2 linked regions of the Pseudovibrio sp. M1P-2-3 genome follow. The protein of the gene in region 1 interacts with the protein of each later gene in a pairwise test. Links are inferred from orthologs where the notes say so. Each region holds a gene or a part of one and is shown in the gene's direction. Other genes may lie near its edges. The genes, in order: pheT and secD.

Evidence for each region.
Region 2: the proteins of pheT (region 1) and secD interact in binary tests that used the Escherichia coli proteins (3 or more experiments, as listed by UniProt). The link is inferred for Pseudovibrio sp. M1P-2-3 from one-to-one orthologs.

The regions. Positions count from the first base shown.
Region 1 is NZ_JARRCW010000001.1:279,014-291,168, forward strand. Bases 3,097-6,181 are described here. They hold pheT (phenylalanine--tRNA ligase subunit beta), read left to right. Parts: upstream 3,097-3,471; coding sequence 3,472-5,892; downstream 5,893-6,181. Other genes in these bases: pheS (phenylalanine--tRNA ligase subunit alpha), read left to right, coding at 3,097-3,430; P6574_RS01355 (hypothetical protein), read right to left, coding at 5,955-6,181. Outside these bases: P6574_RS01325 (YrbL family protein), read left to right, coding at 1-61; P6574_RS01330 (DMT family transporter), read left to right, coding at 188-1,033; P6574_RS01335 (metallophosphoesterase family protein), read left to right, coding at 1,089-1,688; P6574_RS01340 (hypothetical protein), read right to left, coding at 1,720-1,860; more of pheS, read left to right, coding at 2,348-3,096; more of P6574_RS01355, read right to left, coding at 6,182-6,356; P6574_RS01360 (peroxiredoxin), read right to left, coding at 6,481-7,113; P6574_RS01365 (alpha/beta hydrolase family protein), read left to right, coding at 7,366-8,247; P6574_RS01370 (ArsR/SmtB family transcription factor), read left to right, coding at 8,398-8,760; P6574_RS01375 (SRPBCC family protein), read left to right, coding at 8,757-9,647; P6574_RS01380 (TM2 domain-containing protein), read right to left, coding at 9,769-10,053; lepA (translation elongation factor 4), read right to left, coding at 10,305-12,110.
Region 2 is NZ_JARRCW010000001.1:2,605,114-2,617,134, reverse strand. What follows is about bases 2,153-5,103. They hold secD (protein translocase subunit SecD), read left to right. Parts: upstream 2,153-2,799; coding sequence 2,800-4,407; downstream 4,408-5,103. Other genes in these bases: secF (protein translocase subunit SecF), read left to right, coding at 4,423-5,103; yajC (preprotein translocase subunit YajC), read left to right, coding at 2,380-2,718. Outside these bases: P6574_RS11340 (peptidoglycan DD-metalloendopeptidase family protein), read left to right, coding at 1-1,137; P6574_RS11335 (ATP-binding protein), read right to left, coding at 1,215-2,108; more of secF, read left to right, coding at 5,104-5,373; P6574_RS11315 (Mth938-like domain-containing protein), read left to right, coding at 5,399-5,797; P6574_RS11310 (phytoene/squalene synthase family protein), read left to right, coding at 5,824-6,696; methylenetetrahydrofolate--tRNA-(uracil(54)-C(5))-methyltransferase (FADH(2)-oxidizing) TrmFO, read right to left, coding at 6,871-8,274; P6574_RS11300 (hypothetical protein), read left to right, coding at 8,653-9,087; P6574_RS11295 (hypothetical protein), read left to right, coding at 9,125-9,277; P6574_RS11290 (alkaline phosphatase D family protein), read left to right, coding at 9,264-11,231; P6574_RS11285 (autotransporter domain-containing protein), read right to left, coding at 11,328-12,021. UniProt on the Escherichia coli protein: Part of the Sec protein translocase complex. Interacts with the SecYEG preprotein conducting channel. SecDF uses the proton motive force (PMF) to complete protein translocation after the ATP-dependent function of SecA.

The DNA.
Region 1 (12,155 bases):
GAAACGGCACCTAGAAATCTTGCTGGATAAAAATTACGCGGTAGGCAAGGGAAAGCTCTGATTGCAGAAAACTGCATTCGATTTGACACGATCCCGAAAGCCCCTAGTCTGCTCTGCTCGGTAAACTAGCGATTCGCACACCTTATACTGTGTCCTTCCAGATAGAATTGAGGACTCGGAGGCTTTCTTGGAATTTTATGTTTTTGTTGCGGTTATTGCGGCTGCTTTTCTTCATGCCCTTTGGAATTCTCTGGTTAAAGGGGGGAGTGACAAGTATCTGGGCATGAGCGCGGTAGTTTTGGGGCATGTGCCCTTTGCCTTGCTGGCTCTGTTGTTTGTACCGCTACCGGCCCTGGAGAGTATTCCCTATATCCTCGCGGGAATCGTGCTCCACACCGGCTATCAGATTTTCCTGCTCTATTCCTACAAGCTAGGGGATTTAACCCAAGTTTACCCTATGGCACGTGGAACAGCGCCCCTGTTGGTGGCTGGTGTTTCGGTATTGTTTCTTGGTGAGGTGCTTGCGGGGCTGGAGCTTTTGGCAGTCTTTACCATTGCAGCAGGCATTTTGAGTATTTCATTGGAGCGCAAGCGCAGCGGAGCACGCAATAACGGAGCTTCAATTTTGGCCTTTATAACAGGGTGTTTTATTGCATCTTATTCTCTTATTGATGGTATGGGGGCCCGCATCTCCGGAAACTCGCTGAGCTTTTACTCTATCCTGTCTCTGGGAAATTCCCTGCTATTTTTCTTAATCATGCTTTACCGCAATCCATTGGTGCTGAAGCGGTTGGTACTGCATAATAAACTCTTATTTCTGGGGAGTGGGTTGGCGTCATATGTAGCCTATGCGCTTGTCATTTGGGCATTTACCCTTGCCCCGATTGCTCTGGTGACTGCACTACGTGAAACAAGTATTATTTTTGCGCTGGTGATTGGTACCTTTGTGCTCAAAGAAAGCATTAGTGTTTGGCGGGTTTTCTCGACCATGATGACCTTAATGGGCGCGGCTCTTCTACGCTTTGCAAAGTGACGGAAATACTGTATTTCCGCTCTCAAGACTTACTGTAAGTGCCAAGAGGTATCCCATGCGTATTCTGGGTTTTAGCGACCTTCATCGTAAGCAAGATGTTGCCTATTCCATTGTAGAGGAAAGTGCTCAAGCGGACGTTGTTGTTGGAGCGGGAGATTTTGCCCATAAAGGTATTGGCCTTCTGGATACGCTCGAGATTTTGAAAGGGTGCCGGGTCCCTGTTGTTCTGGTTTCGGGAAATCATGATCGTGAACACGAACTGAAAGAGTTTTGTGCAGGTTGGGAGTTAGGGCACTTTCTGCACGGTACAGGTGTAGAGCTGGAAGGCCATTTCTTTTTTGGTTTGGGAAAAGAAGTGCCCAAGCAGATGGACAAGAATCATGGAGAGGCGATGAGCGAAGAGGTGGCAGAGGCGCTGCTCTCTTCGTGTCCGCGTGGCTCCGTTCTGGTAACCCACACGCCGCCCTATGGCATTGCGGACCTGCATAAAGATGGTTCTCATGGGGGCAGTGTTTCAGTACATGATGCCGTAAAGAGCACACAACCGGTGTTGAACCTGTGTGGCCATGTTCATTTTGCATGGGGCCAAACAGGCCGCATTGGGGAAACTCTCGTGCACAACATGGGGCCTAAGCTAAACTGGTTTGAGGTTTAACGGCCACATATAATCCGGAGATCGGTAGTTTTCAGCGAGAAGCGTGAGTGCCACGTCGTCCTTTTACACGTTGGCTGGTCCGCTGCTGTGTGTCTTTTCCGCCATCTTTGCGCCAGTGGGTGACAATGGTGATAATGGCAAGGATGGCCATAACGCAGAGAAATTCAATCATTGTCTATCTCCCCCCAAATATATGCAGCCATAGAACATTAGACTATATGCACGTATAAATACATACCCATAATATATGGGGCCTATAATTGCGCGTGTTCCTTCCTTAAATCATTGATTGATCTTGGATGTAGTCTTTACTAGTCTAGCTGCATGATAGAGTTCCATCAGCATAACCGAGCTACGATTCGCTCCGTTTCCCCCCATATTCACGCAGGGCCTGCATGCGGACGATTTAGATTCTAGTGTGTAATTAACACGCTACAGTGCGCATGATCCGTTTGCGGAACGCCTCAAATTTTCCAAAGCTATCAAGATAAAGTCCAGCGTGAGCCCGCCTTGAGACACTGAGTAGGAAATACCTTTGTCGGCACTTGGAAAATTCATGGTTCACCACTGGAAAGCCGCTGTAAACCTGCTAAAAGACACTCCACGAATTCGTTATTATCGCTTGGCTTTTAAAGCCTGCTGCAAACCTTTGAGGGATTATGTCCGACCTCGAAATACTTGAAGCTGATATCAACACCGCTATTGCCGGTGCTGACAGCGAAGCTGCGCTTGAAGATGTGCGCGTGGCGTCCCTTGGTAAAAAGGGTTCCGTTTCTGAGAAAATGAAGACGCTCGGCAAAATGACGCCGGAAGAGCGTAAGGAAATGGGGCCGGCACTCAACGGCCTGAAAAACCGTGTTGCCGATGCCATTGCTGCTCGTAAAACCGTGCTTAAGGAAGAAACCCTGAATGCACGCTTGAAAAGCGAAACCATTGATGTGACACAGCCGCTGCGTGCTGCGCCTACGGAAATGGGCCACATTCACCCGATCTCTCAAGTGGTGGACGAGATTACCGCCATTTTTGCAGATATGGGCTTTTCTGTTGCCGAAGGGCCGGACGTTGAAACGGATGAGCTGAACTTTACAGCATTGAACTTTCCCGAAGGGCATCCAGCGCGTGAAATGCACGACACGTTCTTCTTCAATGAAAACGAAGAGGGTGAGCGCAAGTTGCTGCGTACGCACACTTCTCCAGTGCAGGTTCGCACCATGCGCACACAGGAGCCACCGCTGCGCATTATCATTCCGGGCCGCACATACCGCTGTGACAGTGACCAGACGCACACGCCCATGTTCCACCAGTTGGAAGGTCTTGTCATCGATAAAGCCAGCCACATTGGGCATCTGAAGGGCACCCTGCAGGAATTCCTCAAGGCATTCTTCGAGGTGGATGATGTGAAGTTGCGCTTGCGCCCAAGCTTCTTCCCGTTCACCGAGCCTTCCATGGAAGTGGACGTGCAGTGTGACCGCTCGGGCGGTGAAGTGAAAATCGGTCAAGGCTCCGACTGGATGGAAATTCTGGGTTCGGGCATGGTGCATCCGAATGTCCTGCGTAATTGTGGCCTCGACCCTGACGTCTACCAAGGCTTTGCCTGGGGCATCGGTATCGACCGCCTTGCCATGCTGAAATACGGCATGCCAGATTTGCGTGCGTTCTTTGATGGCGATGTACGCTGGATCAAGCACTATGGTTTCCGCCCTCTGGACATGCCAACTCTGTTGGCTGGCCTTTCCAAGTAATTCGCGGTCCTTCCGCTGCCTAGATAAAGAAGAGCAGATCAATGAAATTCACTCTTTCATGGCTCAAGGACCATCTTGAGACCGATGCAAGTCTCAACGAGATTCTTGAGAAACTGAACATGATCGGCCTTGAGGTCGAAGAGGTTGTTAACCCTGCTGAAAAGCTTGGCGCTTTCAAAATCGCCAAGGTTTTGCATGCGGAGCAGCACCCCAATGCAGATCGTTTACGCGTACTGAAAGTGGACACCGGTGAAGGTGATCCGTTGCAGGTTGTTTGCGGCGCGCCGAATGCCCGCACTGGACTTGTGGGTGTGTTTGCCAAGCCGGGCGATTATGTTCCCGGTCTTGATGTGACTTTGTCCGTTGGCAAAATCCGCGATGTTGAAAGCTTCGGCATGATGGCTTCCGAGCGCGAGCTGGAACTTTCTGATGAGCATGACGGCGTGATCGACCTGCCGGATGACGCCCCTGTTGGAATGCCGTACGTTGAGTATGCGGGCCTTGATGATCCTGTCATCGAAATCGGTCTCACTCCAAACCGTCCTGACTGCGCCAGTGTTTACGGCATCGCTCGCGACCTTGCTGCTGCTGGCCTAGGTACCTTGAAAGCTCCAAAGGCACCAGCATTCGCGCCAACTGGTCCGAACCCTATTGGTTTGACGCTGGAGCTGGGTGATAATCCAGAGCATTGTCCTGCATTCGGTCTGCGTCTGGTAAAGGGCGTGAAAAATGGCCCCTCGCCAAAGTGGCTGCAAAAGCGCTTGAGCGATATTGGTCTGCGCCCGATCAACACCCTCGTTGATATTACCAACTACATGACATTCGACCAAGGCCGTCCTCTGCATGTGTTCGATGCGGATAAGGTGCATGGTGATCTGGTTGTAACCCACTATGATGGTGACGGTGAGGACTACGCCGGTCTTGATGGTAAAACGTACGCTCTCGAGAGTGGTACTGTTGTAATCAGCGATGATAACGGCGTTGAGTCTCTTGGTGGTATTTTGGGCGGCGAGCAGTCCGGATGTACCAATGAGACTGTGAATGTCCTCATTGAATCAGCTCTTTGGGACCCGTTGATGATTGCCCGCACAGGTCGCAAGCTCAATGTTGTGTCCGATGCACGCTATCGCTTTGAGCGCGGTGTTGACCCGAATTACATGGCTGAAGGCTTGGACGCTGCAACGCAAATGGTGATCGACCTTTGCGGCGGCGAAGCAACCGAGGCAACCCTTGCCGGTGATGTTCCTTCTAATGAACTGGTCATCAACTTCCCGTTTGCAGAAGTAAAACGCCTGTCTGGTCTGGATGTTTCCAGCGATGAAATCAAAGGTATTTTGAGTGCGCTTGGTTTTGTTATTTCCGGTGAAGGTGAGAGCGTTCAGGTAACTCCACCAAGCTGGCGACCGGATGTACATGGCAAAGCTGATCTGGTTGAAGAGGTTGTGCGCATTATTGGCTTGGATAATGTCCCAGCCGAAACTTTGCCGCGCATGTCGCCTGTCTCAGAAAAAGTTTTGACCGTGAGCCAAAACCGCCGCTCCAGCGCCCGCCGTACGCTGGCAACGCGTGGTATGGACGAGGCTGTCACATGGTCCTTCATTTCCAAACGTCAAGCTGAAATCTTCGATGGCGGCGGCAAGGAACTGGAATTGGCTAACCCGATTTCCGCAGATATGTCCGACATGCGTCCGTCCTTGTTGCCGGGTCTGTTAACTGCTGCTCAGCGTAATGCTGATCGTGGCTATCCGGATGTCGCTCTGTTCGAAGTTGGACAAGTGTTCACGGATGATACGGAAAAGGGCCAGAAAATGGTCGTTGCCGGTATCCGCCGCGGAACTGCGTCCATGGGCGGCGCAGGTCGTCACTGGTCCGGTAACTCTGAGGCTGTGAACGTGTTTGATGCCAAGGCGGATGCAGAAGCTGCACTGTCTGCCATTGGTGCTCCGACCGAGAAGTTGATGGTGTTCACAGATGCGCCGAGCTACTACCACCCCGGTCGTTCCGGTGCGTTGAAGCTGGGTCCGAAGAATACGCTGGCTCTGTTTGGTGAAATTCACCCCAAAACACTGGAAGAGCTGGATCTTGAAGGCCCGCTGGTCGGCTTTGAAGTGTTCATTGACGCACCTCCAGCACCAAAGAAAAAAGCAACCCGCAGCAAGGGCGCACTCAATGCGGCTGATCTGATGCCGGTGCGCCGTGACTTTGCGTTCCTTGTGGATGCGGATGTTCCGGCTGAAAAGCTCCTAAGAGCTGCCCGTGGTGCGGACAAAAATCTGATCAAAGACGTAACACTCTTTGATATCTATGAGGGGCAAGGCGTTCCAGAAGGCCAGCGTTCTCTGGCTATCGACGTGATGCTTCAACCGGTTAAGAAAACCTTGACCGATGAGGACATCGAAGCTGTCTCTGCCAAGATTGTTGCAGCTGTCGCAAAAACAACCGGCGGAACACTACGCGGGTAAGACTTGCAAGTAGATGAAAAAATAAAACGCGGCGTTCATCTTGAGCGCCGCGTTTTTGTTATCTACTGAGCGTTAGCGGTGATGAGCCCAGTACGGATTTCACTTTTAGATTCAGTCATGGAGTAGTTGACCAGAACGCCGTTTGTGTCAAAGAAAAGTGCGAGCTCTTTCGTCTTTAAATCTTGACCACCTGCTAGAAGGTCGACAACGGGTATGAAATTAGTCGCCTTTGCTTTTGCGCGTACGTGCCTGTATTTCCAGACTTCATTCCCACTGTCTGTGAAATTCAAAGTCTGAGGTTGTCCGAAAGAGGTTTTAACCTGCTCTTTTGTAGTCACACCCTTTTCAAACTTTTGGTCCAGTGAAACCTGCGTCTCGCTTCTAAGGGTCTCGTTACCTGCAGAAGCACAGGCAGCGAGGCCGAGTATAACAGTCAAAATGAGGGGTATGTTGTGGGAAGGCAATCTGAATCTCCTGTGCCTAGTCGGTTAATGGTCACTTCCCAAGCACAGAAGGTCAATCGCTATAATGTAAGCCGATAATTTTGATATTGTCAGTATATGAAGGGGGGCTTGATGCGGGCACTCTCTATTGATCGTAGCGCGTATAACGCAGATATGGCAGGACTTCATTCCAGCCGCGGGGGAACATACGGCGGGCAGTGGCGTTGTCAATATTAGGTGGGATGATGACCGAGTCCCCCTTCTCCCAGTCAACAGGAGTGGCGACCTGATGCATGTCGCTGACGATTAAAGCATCTATAATCCGGAAAATTTCTGTGTAACTGCGTCCAACGGCCATTGGGTAGGCGCAGGTTACTCGGATTTTGTTGTCGGGATCGATGATCATATAAGTGCGGATGGTCTTCACTTCGCTTTCTTGCGCATGGATCATGTCATACATGCGAGATATTTCCATTGTATTATCTGCAATAATCGGAAAGCGCACCAAGGCATCTTGAGTTTCATTGATGTCGAAGACCCACCGCAAGTGGTCCTCAATTCTGTCGGTTGAAAGAGCGATGGGTTTAACGTTCCGAGCTTTGAAATCCTCTTGCAGCTGTGCGGCACGGCCGAGTTCTGTTGTGCACACGGGAGTGAAGTCGGCGGGGTGGGAGAAGAAAAGAGCCCAGCTGTCTTTTTTCCACTCGTGGAAGTTAATAGTACCTATCGTTGTGTCCGCCGTAAAATCCGGCGCAACTTCTCCCACGTGAAGAGACATGGTCTGCTCCTTGGAAATCACTGCAATTTATTAATAGACTAGAGAGAGACTATGAAAATATCTGCCTAACTAATTCTAGAATTATCCGAAAATTAGAGGAACAAAAATGATAGGCAGCTATCCTTAGTCCTAACTTTTGCAGGCCTGTTTGTCAGCATTCCTTAAAATCCAGTGGAACCAATGGGCAGCTTGTTATTCTAATGGAGCAGCTACACTGTGCTGTTTGAGGATGGCTAATATGTGGGAAGGACTATGGGCGAGATGCTGAAGAGTGAGGAAAGGGTGAAAGAAGAAACGGTGAGTTTCCCCTCCAATGGGGAGACGCTGCGTGGAACTGTTTTTTGGCCACGCGGGCCTCTCAAGTCCTCACTTGTGATCCATGCTGCGACTTGTGTTCCCCAGTCGTTTTATCACCCATTTGCTAAGTGGGCTGCAGAGCAGGGCCACCTTGTGCTTACCTATGATTATCGAGATTTCGGGAAAAATGAGCCGAAAACGATTGATGCACTCAAGGCCAGTAAGGCCAATATGATGGACTGGGCCATTTGCGATCAACAAGCGGCTCTAGACTATCTTGTCTCTCTGGCAAAAACGCCAGAGGTGCATGTTATAGGGCAATCACTTGGCGGGTTAGGAACGCCGTTTCACGAAAATACGTCCAAAATTGACCGCATGACAACCGTGGCCAGTGGCCCGACACATCTCTACGATCATTCGTTTCCCTATATTTTTTGGGTAGGTTTATTCTGGCATATTCTCGGTCCCTTTTGGACGAGGGCTAAGGGTTATTTTGTAGGAAGTAAATTTGGCATGGCCGAGAACATGCCCTCCGATGTTTTCTGGACATGGCGACAATGGTGCAATGAGAGAAACCTCTATGAAAAGCAAGTAGAGAAAAGCATTCGCCAAGGGAAAGCAGTTCCTTACGCAGGCCCCATGCGCATTATCAGTTTTGAAGATGACCAGATGGTCCCGACGGTAGCTGCCGATCGGTTGACACGTGTTTATTCAGCAGCGGATATTGAGAGAATTCGAATTCAGCCTAAAGACTATGGGTTGCGCTCTGTGGGGCATTTAAATTCTTTCAGGACGAGTAAAAAAGTACTGTGGCCAACCCTTTTGGGAGCTGTTTAACCCGGATATAGGGCAGGACAGTTCTCCTATTTTAGAGCTCTTATTCCGCATCACATCTGTATTTCCCTTATATTTGGGGGAATGACATAATACCAAAAGGTACTACATTATGTGGTACCTTTTGGTATTGGATGAGGAGAAACAGCCCGTATGCCCACCCCGCAAAGCTACCACTCAAAACAGGAACAGTGCGTTTTTCGTGCTCTTGCGGACCCGACACGCCGCGAAATTCTCTTGCTGTTGAGTCGTCAAGACATGACAATCGCTCAGGTTTGCACTCATTTCGACATCACCCGCGCTGCAGTCAAAAAACATCTGACAATTCTTGGCGAAGGGGAACTCATTTCAGTGCTTCCAAGGGGGCGGGAGCGGGTGAACAGGCTGGAGCCGCAAGGTCTCAAGTCGGTTTCCGACTGGCTCAACTACTTCAGCCAATTCTGGGATCAACGCTTGTCACTCCTGCAAGATGCAGTTGCACGTGAGCAGGCAAATCAAGGAAAGGAAGAGCAATGAATTCGGCAACTCTGGTGAAATCTATTTTCTTTGAAGCTCCCCGTGAGATCGTCTGGTCGTTCTTGACTGACAAGGATAAGCTTGGGGAGTGGTATCACCCCGCAGAAGAGAACCTTTCAAGTGGCGCGAGCTATAGCCTCTACCGTGTCGATGAGAATGACCGGCGCGTTCCGTTGATATGGGGGCAGGTACTTGAAATGGACCCGCCCCACAGGCTCGTCACCACCTTTATCGTTGAACCACTAAAACACAATGAGACGACTGTGATTTGGGAGTTGGAGGAGGTTGCCGGTGGTACCCGTTTGTTACTGACCCACGATGGGGTTGAAGACGCTGCAGGGTCTGTCGCTCTCAACCTCTTTCAAGCCTTCGATAAAGGCTGGGATAAGCATTTTGGTGCCCTTCGCAAAAGTGTAGGTGAGTTTCTCGCAAAGGCTTCCTATAGGAAGAGCCCGAGCGAAAGTTACACGCAAACGATAGAGGTTGCCTGCTCTCCTGATCGCGCTTGCCAAGCGATTATCGGGGATGTTGAGAAATGGTGGACGCCGGAAGTTGACCGCAAAGAGGGTGAGATGACCGTTCACTTTGGGCCATCATTCAAGACCTTTCGTCTGGACCACTCCAAAGTACCTGAGCAGGTTCTTTGGTCGTGCACGGCTTCCAATATTATAAGTCGGCAGGTTTCTGAGCCTGAAGAATGGAATGACACGAGGCTACGCTGGGATATTAGAAAAAAGAATGGAGGATGCTCTATAACGCTTACCCATGAGGGGCTGATTCCAGCACTGCAATGCCATGAGATCTGTGTAGACGGATGGGAACGATATTTTGCAAATAGCCTGAAGGACTATTTGAATGGCGGAGAGGGCGAGCCTCATCAGTTGTGAGTTAAACAGGCCTATTGAAATTCCTATTTGGGGCTTCGCTTTGGGTAGTAAAAGAAGCGAGGCCCCAAGAGATAGTCAAGCGATTGGTTGCATAGTACAAAGCTGGGTTATATTTGCAACTCTAGAGCAACTTTTGACCTTTACTTGCATTAATAGCCATGAGAACAAGATCTATTATCCACCATACCCACACTGCAACTAAAATAAAGTAACCTATTAAGAAGATAGCTGTAATCCCGCCTATAACCGTCATGGCAGCCATGGCTATGCCTGAAGTTATTTTGCCCATGTAGATTCGATGAATACCGAGCATTCCAAGAAAGAACCACAGAACAAATCCTATAATGGCCGACTTTTGGTTTTCACTTACGTTAATGTTGATTTGAGTTGTATTATTTTCACTCATAGCAAATCCATTTTTACTGATAGGGCAGAAATATAGCCAGTTGCCTAGGTAGGTGTATTTTAGCTGCATCAACTTATGATTGATAAAAAGGCAATTAAAGCGTGTTTAAATAAATATCTGTTAAAAATATACTTAATTAGAACTTAAGTATATATACGAAAGGCAGCCAGATGGCTGCCTTTCAATAAGTTCGTATATTTGTGCGCTAAGCAGATGCACAGGCGTGGACTATTCTTGAGGCAAAACTGGTCTCAGTCGTCCATCTTCAGGGCCTGAATGAAGGCTTCCTGAGGGATTTCCACTTTACCGAACTGGCGCATTTTCTTCTTACCCGCTTTCTGTTTTTCCAGAAGCTTACGCTTACGGGTGGCGTCACCGCCGTAACATTTCGCAGTCACGTCTTTACGCAGGGCAGAGAGAGTTTCACGCGCGATAACACGTCCACCAAGTGCGGCCTGAATTGGGATTTTGAACATGTGACGAGGGATAAGCTCTTTAAGAACCTCACACATGGCACGGCCACGGCGCTCTGCCTGTGAACGGTGAACAAGAACGGACAGCGCGTCTACGGGCTCGTCATTCACCAGAATAGACATTTTTGCCAAGTCACCAGCGCGATATTCGCTAATGGTGTAATCGAAGGATGCATACCCTTTGGAGATGGACTTCAATCGATCATAGAAGTCAAAAACAACTTCGTTGAGCGGCAAATCATAGGTTACCATGGCACGGCTGCCCACATAGGACAGGTCAACCTGAATACCGCGACGATCCTGACACAGTTTCAAGATTGCACCCAGATACTCGTCGGGTGTCATGATGTTTGCGCGGATCCAAGGCTCACGAATTTCCTTGATCTTGACCACATCCGGCATGTCAGCTGGATTGTGCATTTCAAAATTGGAACCGTCAGTCATCTCCATCTCGTAAACAACGGATGGAGCGGTTGCGATCAGGTCCAGATTGAACTCGCGGGACAGGCGCTCCTGAATAATTTCAAGGTGCAGCAGGCCAAGGAAACCACAGCGGAAGCCAAAGCCGAGAGCGGCTGATGTTTCCATTTCAAAGGAGAAGGACGCATCGTTGAGGCGTAGCTTGCCCATTGCAGAGCGCAGATCCTCAAAGTCGTTGGCATCTACCGGAAACAGACCACAAAACACAACTGGTTGGGCTGGTTTGAAGCCAGGTAGAGCCTCTGTGCAGCCTTTTTTGTCCATGGTGACTGTATCACCAACACGGGTGTCGGCAACTTCCTTGATGGACGCAGTCAACACGCCAATTTCACCGGGGCCAAGGCGGTCGGTGGCGACAAAGGCCGGGGTCATAACACCTACACGGTCCACCGGATAGACCGCACCGGTTCCCATCATCTTGATGGAATCGCCTTTTTTCAGCTCACCGTCAATGATGCGTACAAGCACCATAACGCCCAGATACGTATCGTACCAACTGTCCACCAACATGGCCTTGAGGGGTGCGTCAGGGTCGCCTTTAGGGGCGGGTAGCTGTTTGACGATTGCTTCCAGAACGTCAGGAATACCTAGGCCGGTCTTGGCGGAAATCATGACTGATTCAGCCGTATCAAGGCCGATCACATCTTCGATCTGCTCTTTAATACGGTCCGGCTCTGCGGCAGGCAAGTCAACCTTGTTCAAAACCGTCACGATGTCATGATCGTTTTCAATGGCTTGATATACGTTTGCCAGAGTTTGCGCTTCCACACCTTGCGAGGCATCGACGACCAGAAGGGAGCCTTCTACCGCAGCAAGGGAGCGCGAAACTTCGTAGGCAAAGTCCACGTGACCGGGCGTATCGATCAGGTTCAGGGTATATTCCTGACCGTCTTCGGCTTTGTAAATCAGGCGAACAGTCTGTGCCTTGATCGTAATGCCGCGTTCTTTCTCGATATCCATGGAATCGAGAACCTGCTCCGTCATTTCACGTTCGGTCAACGTGCCAGTGGACTGGATCAGGCGATCGGCCAGTGTGGATTTACCGTGGTCGATGTGCGCAACAATTGAAAAATTGCGTATGTTGGACAGTGTTTTCGTGGTCATGGCGCTCAATTACCATTGCTGGACACTTAGGCAAAGACCTAAATG
Region 2 (12,021 bases), 2.3 Mb from region 1 along the record:
GTGCGGGTTGGGCCGGAAGAGAACGTTTATACTCTCTCCTATAAATATAACGTGCCTGTTGATGCTTTAATGATGGTGAACAGGGTAACAGTTCCGTCCGCAATTCAACCAAATGATACGATAGTCATTCCAGTGCGAGCAGAGCCTAAGGCGCCTGTTTATAACGCAAATTCCGAGGGGAGGGTCGTTCGAAATGCACCACATATCCCCAAAACAGCGTCAGCACCGCTCCAAGCTCAAATTTTGCCAGAACAAACCAAAAGTAGCGCGAATGAAGTTGACGTTGCTGTTGTAACCTTACCGCCAGCACCTATTGGCGGTGCTCGGCCAATTGTTACTGACAGTATACCCCAAACAACACCGGTTTATGTTCGCCCAGCAGCAGTACAGACGAAGCAACTGCCAGTTTATGACGGACTGAGGCAAAATGCTGTTCGCATTACTCCCAGCGCCAAACCGAAAAAACAGGTCTCGCTAGGCACACAGCAACTTGCCTTTGTTAGCCTGCTGCCGCAGCCAAAGAGTATCTCCTATGATACCAGTCCAATTATAGCAGTGCCTGTTTCTGAAGTAACTCAAACTACGGCCCCAACTCCACTGGCAACGCACAGTACTCCTGAAGTTATCGTTACTGAGAAACCTCAAAGCGAGACTGTAAAAGAGGTTGTAGTTGCCTCAATCGAACCTAAAGCTCCTATCTTGGCTCAAGAAGCTAAGAAAAGTGAAGATTTGAATACCACTAATACCTCCAAAGGGGAGAAGTACTTCCGCTGGCCGGTGAGGGGCCGGATCATATCTGAGTTTGGACCCAAACCTGGAGGATCGAAGAATGATGGTATTAATCTTGCGGTTCCAGAAGGTACACAAGTCAAAGCCGTGGAAGCAGGGTCGATCGTTTATGCTGGAAATGAGCTGAAGGGCTTTGGAAACCTGATCTTAATTCGACATGCAGATGGGTGGGTATCTGCTTATGCCCACAACAAGGATCTTTCTGTCCGGCGTGGTGATATTGTTAAGAGGGGGCAGGTAATTGCCACGACCGGAGCAACTGGCTCGGTAACTCAGCCACAATTGCACTTTGAGTTACGGAAGGATAATCGTCCGGTCGATCCAATGTTGCATCTGCCGCAGTCTTAGCGAGTTAGAGCGCTGGGCGTGAATGAAAATGAACGCAGCGCGCTTTAATTAATCAGTAGATGGTTCCCAAACATTTGTTAAAGTTTTACTTCCAAGCGACCAGCAAGGTCCTGAATAAACTGCCATGCCACGCGCCCTGAACGTGAACCGCGGGTAATTGACCACTCTAACGCTTCCTGTTTCAGGGCGGATGCATCATAGTCTAGGCCAAAATGGTTGGCGTAAGTGGAGACCATTTGGAGATAATCTTCCTGTGAACAGTTATGAAAACCAATCCATAGGCCAAAACGGTCTGAAAGGGAGATTTTTTCCTCAATAGCCTCTGAGGGATGAATGGCGGTTGAGCGTTCATTTTCGATCATGTCACGTGGAATAAGGTGACGTCGATTTGATGTCGCATAGAATAGGACATTCTCTGGTCGCCCTTCAATTCCGCCTTCCAACGCGGCTTTCAGGCTTTTGTAACTACTATCTTCACCATCGAAAGACAGGTCATCGCAAAAAACTATAAACCGATAGGGTGATGAGCGAAGAAGGTCCATGAGAATTGGAAGGTCCTCAATATCCTCACGGTGAATTTCCACCAGCTTTAAAAGCTGGTTAGTGGAAGAGCACGAGAGTGTTTGATTTATATGGGTATGGCACGCTTTAATTAGGGAGGATTTCCCCATGCCTCTGGCGCCCCAAAGTAAAACATTATTAGCTGAATATCCGTTTGCAAAGCGCGTGGTGTTGGCTAAAAGCTGCGTTTTGCAGTGCTCTACTGCACATAAGAGGTCAATAGGAGTTTGATTAACATTTGGAATGCTTTTCAGAGAATGATCTGATTTCATCCACAAAAAGGCATTGCATTCGGAAAATATTGGAGCCTTGGGTTTAGTGGGTAAAGCCAGTATTGCTAAATCCACCAGTTTATTCAGCTTTGTAATAAGCTCTTTAAACGTTTTATCTGATTGCAAGGGGCTGGTCATTGATACCTTCATACCTAAATAACAGTTGACTGTAGAGCTGTTGACCAGAGATTGTAGTTATTCGACTATGCAGATCAAGGGGATTACGCCTCTGTCTTTTTCAAGACACTTGGGGAAAGTGTTTGTATTGACGGCAATCCCTTGAAAACGGTGGGATGACTTGTATAGTCCAGCGCCAAGCCACGGTTTTAAGGTTGAACAGGTGTTTCACCCGATTATTGGCCTAAATTGCCCATGCTGTAAATTCCAGAAGGGGCTCAAGGAGAACTAAATGTTTATCACACCTGCGTTCGCGCAATCTGCTGCTGGAAGCAGTGACCCGACTACAATGGTTATGCAGTTTTTGCCATTTGTCCTGATTTTTGTGATCATGTGGTTTTTAATCATCCGTCCACAACGTCAGCGGGCGAAGAGCCATCAAGAGATGGTTAATAATGTTCGCCGCGGCGATACTGTTGTCACCTCAGGTGGACTAATTGGTAAAGTTTCCAAAGTCGTAGACGAGAGTGAAGTGCAGGTTGAAATTTCAGAGGGCACTCGCATTCGCCTCGTACGCTCCATGATTCAAGAAGTCAGGTCTAAAACTGAACCTGTAAAAGAAGGCAAGTAAGCTTTTATTTTAACTTTCTTACATCTGCTCGCGTAGAGAATACTTTTCCACGCGGGTAGATCTGAAATGGGCAGAGCAACTATGCTGTATTTTGCACGTTGGAAGATCATCCTGATCTCCCTCGTAGTTTTAAGTGGTGTGCTAGCAACACTTCCAAACTTCTTTCCCCAATCCGTTGTCCAATCTTGGCCGGACTGGTTACCTAAGAAACAAGTGGTTCTAGGGTTGGACCTTCAAGGCGGTGCTTATCTGCTGTATGAGATTGATGAGGCAGATTACAAGAACAAGCAGTTACGTACGTTGACAGGCAGCGTTCGTAATGCGTTGCGTGACAAGCCTCGCATTGGGTATACGGGGCTTAGTGCCAAAGGGGATAGCGTTCAGGTTCGCATTCGTGATGCTGCCCGTATTGATGAAGCGCAACAGCGTCTTTCTGGTTTGCTTAATCCGCTAAATACGGGAGTTTTTGCTGGGCAGCCCGTTAATGAGTATCAACTGGAAGACTTGGGAGACGGACTTTTCCGCTTCACATTCACAGAGGATGGCTTAAATCAGCGCCTTTCATCCGTTGTAAAACAATCTATCGAAGTGATCCGACGCCGCGTGGACGAGCTCGGAACGACAGAGCCTAGTATCCAACGGCAAGGCAGTGATCGGATTTTGGTGGAGGCTCCAGGTGAAAGTAATCCTCAAAGACTCAAAGATCTAATCGGGCAGACAGCTCAGTTGACGTTCCATTTGGTTGACTATGCTATGTCTCCCACGCAAGCACTCCAAAGTAGGCCACCGGCAGGAACGGAAGTGGTTTATGGCACGGACGGTCAAACACCCTATTTACTGGATTCTACACCTTTGCTAACTGGAGAAGACCTTCAGGATGCTCAGGTAAGCTTTGACCAGCGCACAAATGAACCGGTGGTGAGCTTTCGCTTTAATACGGCAGGAGCAAGGACTTTTGCTGATGTCACGCGGAAAAATGTAAACAAGCAATTTGCAATTGTTTTGGATAATGAGGTTATTACAGCACCCTCTATTAATGAGCCAATTACTGGCGGCTCAGGTCAAATATCGGGAAACTTTACAGTTCAATCAGCCGATGATCTTGCCGTTCTCATGCGTGCCGGTGCCTTACCTGCCCGTTTGAATGTATTGGAGGAGCGGTCTATTGGTCCGGGTCTCGGTCAAGATTCAATTGATGCCGGTAAGTTTGCCTCCGTAGTTGCTGCAGTTCTAGTTATTATCTTCATGATTGCCGCTTATGGCAGCTTTGGCGTGATTGCAAACCTCGCTCTAATAACAAACGTGTTTTTGTTGTTTGGGGCGCTGACGACATTGCAGGCAACCCTCACACTTCCAGGTATTGCTGGGATTGTTCTAACTATTGGTATGGCTGTTGATGCCAATGTTTTGATTTTCGAACGAATTCGTGAAGAAAAGCGGGCAGGGCGTTCTGCAATTGGTGCCATCGACGCTGGCTACAGCCGGGCACTGGGGACAATCCTTGATGCAAATATCACTACATTGATTGTAGCTGTTATTTTGTTCATGATTGGTTCTGGCCCTGTAAAAGGCTTCGCAGTGACCTTGATGATCGGTATCTTCTCTACTGTTTTCTCGGCATTTACGGTTTCCCGTTTCTTGATTTCAGTTTGGGTGCGCCGTCGTAAAATGACACAACTACCGATTTAATCCGGAGAGGCTACGATGAAACTTCTAAGACTTGTTCCGGAGAAAACTAACTTCCGGTTTATGAAATGGCGACGGATAACTTTTCCCGCAGCTGTTGTAATGGCCATTGCAGCTGTTGCTATGTTCTTCACAATTGGACTGAATTTTGGTGTCGATTTTGAAGGTGGAACCTTAATCGAAATTAAAACAACGAATGGTCCCGCCGATATCTCACAGATTCGAGCGGACCTAAGTCAGTTGGACTTGGGAGACGTTCAAGTTCAAGAATTTGGAAATCCTTCTGATGTTCTTATTCGTATAGAACAGCAGGGTGAAGGTGGCGGTCAAGAACAACTGGTTCTTGATAAAGTGAAATCTGTACTGTCAGATAATGTTGAGATACGGCGTACGGAAGTTGTTGGACCCAGAGTGTCTGGTGAGTTAGCGGTTTCTGGAGTAACGGCAGTAGTGTCGTCACTCGTTCTCATAATGTTTTACATCTGGTTTCGCTTCGAATGGCAGTTTGCTTTGGGTGCCATCATCACCACGTTTAACGATATTTTGCTGACAGCTGGTCTATTTGTGATCCTGCAATTAGACTTCTCGTTATCCAGTATAGCTGCAGTGCTGACGATCATCGGTTATTCATTGAATGATACGGTGGTGGTTTATGATCGCATTCGTGAAAATATGCGCCGCTATAAAAAGATGACTTTGGAAGATCTGCTTGATCGTTCGATCAACGAGACATTGTCCCGTACAACAATGACGTCTTTCACTACCTTGCTGGCACTCTTTGCGCTAGCGATATTCGGCGGTGAAGTTATCAGGTCGTTTGTCTTGGCGATGATCTTTGGTGTGGTCATTGGAACTTACTCCTCCATCTTCTTAGCAGCTCCTTTGCTGTTGCTGATGCGTTTGCGCCGTTCTGCATTCGATAAGTCGTCGGAAAATGGGGACCATAAACAAGGCGGGGCGGCCGCTTAAGAGGTCGCATAACGAGGATGTAAAAGTGGCAAAGCGTGGCCAGAAAACTATTATAAGAGATGCTCACTTCCCACAAAGAGCTCCAATTGAAGCCTATGGAAATGGCGGGTTTCGCTTTGCCGATATGTCGCACAGGGGATCCCTGATCTGTGTACCCGACGGTATGCATGGATGGGACCTTGTGTCTTCAACAGACTTCAATTTGGATTGTTTTCAGCAGGTTCTGGACCAAAGTGATGAGATTGAAATTCTCATCATTGGAACAGGTACGAGTTTAGTGCCGTTGCCCGATGAAATTCGTAGTGTTTTCCGTGAACATGGCATCATGGCTGATGTTATGGCGACAGGCCATGCCGTACGTACTTTCAATGTTCTACTTGATGAAAACCGGGCAGTTGCAGCTGCTATTCTTGCAGTTGAATAAGTCACCCATTTAATTTGGAAGAAACTATGAGCGATAATAGCGCTTATTGCAGGGAGCAGGTAACTAAAATTGATCGTGATCGCTACCTGAGCTGTTTGTATGCGCCTGAAGACAAAAGGCGAGGGTTATTTGCACTCTACGCGTTTAACTTGGAAATTTCCCGCATTCGAGAAATGGTGAAGGATCCTCTCCCAGGAGAGGTTCGATTGCAATGGTGGCTGGATGCTATTTCGGGGCAAAGTCACGGGAGCGTGCAGGATAACCCTGTCGCAGCTGAGCTTATTTATGCAATTAATCAATTTGGGTTACCCGCAACCGCGCTGGAGTCCATGATCAAAGCGCGGCAGTTCGACCTCTACAACGATCCCATGCCGTCACTAGCGGATTTGGAGGGGTATACTGGAGAAACGCAGTCTCTCCTTATGCAAATGGCAGTTATCATTCTTGTAGGGTATGAGCGGGCGTCAAACTATAGTGAAGCCTGCGGGCATGGAGGAGTTTCCAACGGCATTACAGATCTTCTTGTCTCCCTGCCCTGGCAAGCCAGTCGCCGCCAGCAGTTTATTCCGATGGATGTAATGCGTCGGAACAATGTTGATCAGGAACGTCTGTTTAGTGGCGATTATAATGAGCGTTTGGAATCTGCCGTTGCAGAGATGGTGGAGCATGCCGAGTTTCATCAGAACAAAGCCTTTAAATCCTTGAGCGGAAATGTAGGAGAGGTGGCTCCGGCATTCCTACCGATGATGCTGAACCAGCAATACTGGAAGCGGTTTAGGAGGCCTAAAAATGGGAAGTTGCATCCTATTCACCCTCTGCCCGAATTGAAGCGACAGTGGGCTATGTGGAATGCAGCCCGGCTTTTGTCACGTAAGGAGGTGACAAGAGTACTTAAGTAAGACGGGCCTTTGAAAACTGGTATCAGCTTTGGGGGGATATATGCACTGACAATGAGCTGAAGCGGTCGCGTGGGTTTTGTTGTTTGAGACTTTGTATAAAGAGTTAAAGTAAATATCGTATGCGAAAAAATTTGCCCCGCTGTGCAATTGAGGTCTCAGCGGGGCTTATTTGTATCAGATGCTCTTGTCAGACATCCACGCTTTGAAATCTTCCAAGCCGCGGCGGGCCATTGCTTGCTTTTTGGCGCGGGATTTGTCCTTGCCTCTTAACCGCTTTCCATCTTCTGCTTTTGGCATTTCGTCCAAGGGTGGGAGTAAGCCAAAATTAATATTCATTGGCTGGAACGAACGTGGTTTGCCGCTTTCCTCATGCACCAAGTGGCCACCTGTAATGTGCTCGATAAGCGCTCCACATGCACTTGTGACTGGAGGAATATCAAAGCTCTTTTCCAAAGCCTCGTGTGCCGCAAAAATACCGGTCATGCATCCAATCGCTGTGGATTCAACATAGCCTTCACAGCCGGTAATTTGCCCGGCAAAGCGAATATGTGGTGCAGCTTTCAGGCGAAGAGTTTCGTCCAGAACTTTAGGGGAGTTCAAGAACGTGTTGCGATGCAGTCCACCAAGGCGCGCAAATTGCGCATTTTCCAAGCCCGGGATCATTTTCAATATTTCGGATTGGGCTCCGTATTTCAGCTTTGTCTGAAACCCGACCATATTGTAGAGGGTCCCAAGAGCGTTGTCCTGCCGGAGCTGAACAACGGCGTAGGCTTTGATATCAGGCTGATGAGCGTTGGTGAGCCCCATGGGTTTCATTGGACCATGGCGAAGCGTTTCTCGGCCTCTTTCTGCCATAACCTCGATGGGAAGACAGCCATCGAAGTAGGGGGTGTTTTGTTCCCATTCCTTAAAGTCCGTTTTTTCTCCAGATATAAGAGCATCAATGAATGCTTCATACTGCTCCTTGTCTAACGGACAGTTGATGTAGTCCTTACCATTGCCGCCGGGGCCAACTTTATCATAGCGCGATTGGAACCATGCCACATCCATATTTATGGAGTCTGTATGGATAATTGGAGCGATTGCATCGAAGAAGGCCAAGGAATCTTCACCGGTAACCCGTAGAATGTCTTCACTTAGGCTGGGAGAGGTTAGCGGGCCAGTTGCCAGAATGACTTTTCCCCATTCCTGCGGTGGAATGCCAGAAACTTCTTCTCGGCGAATTTCTACATTCGGGTGCTCTTCAAGTGCTGCTTGTACGCTGTTGGAAAACCCATCTCTGTCAACGGCAAGGGCACTGCCCGCTGGAACTTTGTTTGCATCGGCACTTTTCATGATCAAAGAGCCAGCATTACGTAACTCTTCGTGCAATAAGCCTACAGCATTGTTTTCAGCATCGTCAGAACGGAATGAGTTGGAACAAACCAGCTCTGCCAGACCGTCACTTTTGTGCGCATCAGTTTTTCTTTGTGGGCGCATTTCATGAAGTACAACGTTGAGGCCTCGTTGGGCAATCTGCCAAGCTGCTTCACTTCCGGCTAGTCCGCCGCCAACCACATGGATAGGCTTTTGTGTCATAGAAGATCCTATTTTAAATGTTCTTTTCGGCCTGCATGTCGTCATACTTCGTGGTGCAAAAAAACGTCAGCCGCATGAAAAATACAGGTAGTTGGCTCCTGCTTACCCTGAGAGCTTGATGCATTCAATCATCGGCTCCATTAATTCCCAAGTCTGACCAGTTTGAGCGGGGTCTATTTGGCTTATCGAATCCTAAAAAGTGGGTTGCCAGTCCTCTTATTTGCTTTGGGCTGCGCTGGATGTTCCATAACGTCAGAACAAGAAATTGCAGCGTGGTATGGTCAAATGGGCGCGCGGGAAGGCAAGCAGGACAGAGTTTATATATGTCACGGGTTCGGCTGCACTTATCACTCTTCTGTACATTTTTCAAAAGGCGATATGGCGCAATTGCGTACGATTTTTGCTAAAGGAGGGGAAACTCCCGAATTGGAGCGGCAAGCAATATCGAATGCAGTCAGTTGGCAAGAAAAGCGGGTTGGCAAATTGATTGGTTCTTCAGATGATTTAGGTGGACTGGATATCTACAATGCTGGGGTTCCTGGACAAATGGACTGTATAGATGAAGCTGCAAATACGACAAGTTTACTCGTCTTTTTGCAGTCCAAGAGTTTGTTAAGGCACCATATTGTTGAAAGGCCGCAAACCAGAGGGTATTTTTTTGATGGCAAATATCCTCATGCCACGGCTGTTGTTCGCGAGAAAATGTCTGGTCAAAAGTATGTCATTGATAGCTGGCGGCTACCAAACGGTAATCCGCCAGATATTATGCTGCTCACTGTTTGGTCAAAAATAAAGGCTTCGGACCTAGAATAAATAATGAGCCGTGCCCTAGACGTTCTGAAACAGTAAAATGTTGCGGTTACTTAGAAAACGTGTGCGTGCAGGCTTGATGTCTGCTGTGGGAAGACCAAGTAAGAGTGAACCTTATTTTAACTTGAAAATAAAGAATGCCTTCAAGGCTCAAAATTATAAAAAGGCACTTACACTTCATGGCAAAGCCTAAAAGTCTTCCCGCTGTTCTTGCTGGTCCGATATTGAGAAGGCTCCAACCAAAACGTCTCACATTTTGGCTCGCCACTCGCGCAAGGGCAAAGGTTCGGATTGAATTGTTTCCAACTGAAGCACGAGAGCAAGTCTATGAAATCTTACCGGAAGAGGAGGGGGGCTGCTGCATCGCAGCTGGTAGAAATCTTTATTATATTCTTATTGATTTGCCGTTGGACGCCGCATTGCCTACAGAAAAGTGGATTGCCTATCGACTTTCTCTCTTCTTGGAGGATGATCAGGAAGGTGGCTGGCAAGATCACACCAATTGGGCACCAGACTTATGTTACGAACAGCAGACGTTGCCGGGTTTTATCCTTAGTCAAAATGTTAGAGCCCTGCTCCACGGCTCCTGTCGTAAGCCTCATCACGATTCCACGGATGGGTTGGTTCTTGCCGATGACTATCTTGCAAATAGGGTAGATGGTGTTGTTCAAGAAGGGCCAACACATTGTCAATGGCCTGCGGCTCTGGTGATGAGCGGTGACCAGATCTACGCTGATGATGTAGCGGGACCTGTGCTTAGAGCAATTCACGGTCTTATACAGTGGCTTGGTTTTGAAGATGAAGACTTGTCTCAGCTGGACAGTAAGGCCCCAATAACGGGTACTGACTTATATAAGCATAAAGATACCTATTTTAACCGCGAGAGCTTTCTTCCGAATTCTAAAGCTGGAAAAGCACTTGGTTTGGTTCTTTTTAAAGGTGCCGAAAAGCCAATTTTTACATCAGTTCATGCGCGTAACCATCTGATCACCCTCGCAGAGTTCTTTTGTATGTACTTATTAGTCTGGTCACCAGCTGCATGGGAAGTTTTATCGCCTGATGAACCTGAGGGGTTAAGTCCCGCGGACCTTGAACTATACAGAAATGAGCAAGGTATCTTACAAAACTTTATTGAAGGATTACCAGCTGTACGCCGACTTATGGCGCACTTGCCTGTGGCCATGATCTTTGATGATCATGATGTTACGGATGACTGGAATTTAAACCGCAATTGGGAGGACGCAGCGTATGGGCATCCCTTTTCAAACCGTATTATTGGAAATGCACTAGCTGCCTACTTTCTCCATCAAGGTTGGGGAAACCGTCCAGAAGCCTTTTCCATGACAGAGATATCAGGCTTACAGCACTCCCTCGCAAACCCAGGGGGGCAGGACCATACAAATTTTGAGAGGCATTTGTTTGCATTTGAAAACTGGGATTATCATTGGGCTACAAAGCCGCCTCTTGTGGTTCTGGATACACGAACCCGCCGGTGGCGCTCAGAGCGTTCTGGAGACAACCCGTCAGGCCTGCTGGATTGGGAAGCTATAACGGACTTACAAAGGGAATTGAGGGGGCAGGAAAGTGTCCTATTGGTTTCCGCCGCTCCCATCTTTGGAGTGAAGCTCATTGAAACCCTACAAAAGCTAATGACGTATTTGGGAAAGCCCCTTGCTGTAGACGCGGAATACTGGATGGCCCATCCTGGCACTGCGGAGGGTATTTTGAATGTATTCCGTCATAGAAAAACTCCAGAACGGTTCACGATCTTATCTGGCGATGTGCATTATTCGTTCGTTTACGATGTGGAGTTGAGGGGGCATTCCGGTGGACCGACAATATGGCAGGTTTGCAGTAGTGGTATTAAAAATGAGTTTCCCAAGAAGCTTCTTAACCGGCTGGATCACTTGAACCGATGGCTTTATGCACCTCGCTCTCCCTTGAACTGGTTTACACGTAGGCGCAGAATGCGGGTCATACCCCGAAAGCCGGTTGGGACACCTCATGGACAAAGATTGCTCAATCAAAGCGGAATCGGAGTTATTGAGTTTGATAAAAAGGGCGGACCAATAAAAATTGCCCAACTGGTCGCAAAAGGGGAAGAGGTTGAGTTTTCGAGACGTGAAAATGAGGCTCGTTGGGATTAGACCGCATTACAATTATTAGTAGAATACTCGACTTTATCTGACACCGTCCCCTTTCAGCTGAACTAAAAGAGGACGGTGTTATCTCTATCTGGTTACCTAGAAACGTACTCTCAGCTCGGCTTGTACACCATTATCCGTGGTTCCATCTCCAAACCGGCCATCATATGCAACGCCAAGGCTCCAGTTCTCACGGATCTCACCCTCAAAGCCTGCACTTATCCAGACAACGTCGCGAGCAAGCGGTACCCCTTCGATGATTTGTTCTGCACTTGTATCATGACGGTAGGAGTTGCGGGTTTTCGAAGTGTCTTGTCCCGCCGTATGCTGCCAACCTGCTTCGGCAAAAATACTCAGAGCGTGATCGGAGATTTCAAACTCCCTTTGTATCCGGGCTCCTAGAGTTGTGAAGAAAGCAGTTTGCGTATCTGGATTAACAACTTGAGAAGTGTTACCTCCGCCTCCCTCTGTGAAGCTGTTTGCTGATTGGGCAACAAAGGCTCCACTAACGAATGGAATAAAGACTGCGTATGGTGTCTCAAACAAGTAGAACACATCACCATAAACCTGAATGGTATTGGCTATATAGGAGCCACTATCTTTTTCATAAATAGTGTTAACATCGACTGTTCGGTCAACATCAAGGAAGTTAGCAGTGTAAGCCGTTCCCAATCCAAGACGCAGGTTATTATAGCTGTATTTTCCGTAGCTACCCAAGTGCAGCATATTGTTGTCAGCATTAGAGCGGCGCGCATCCACGTCATAACTGGCATAGCCATACCCAGCTAATAGA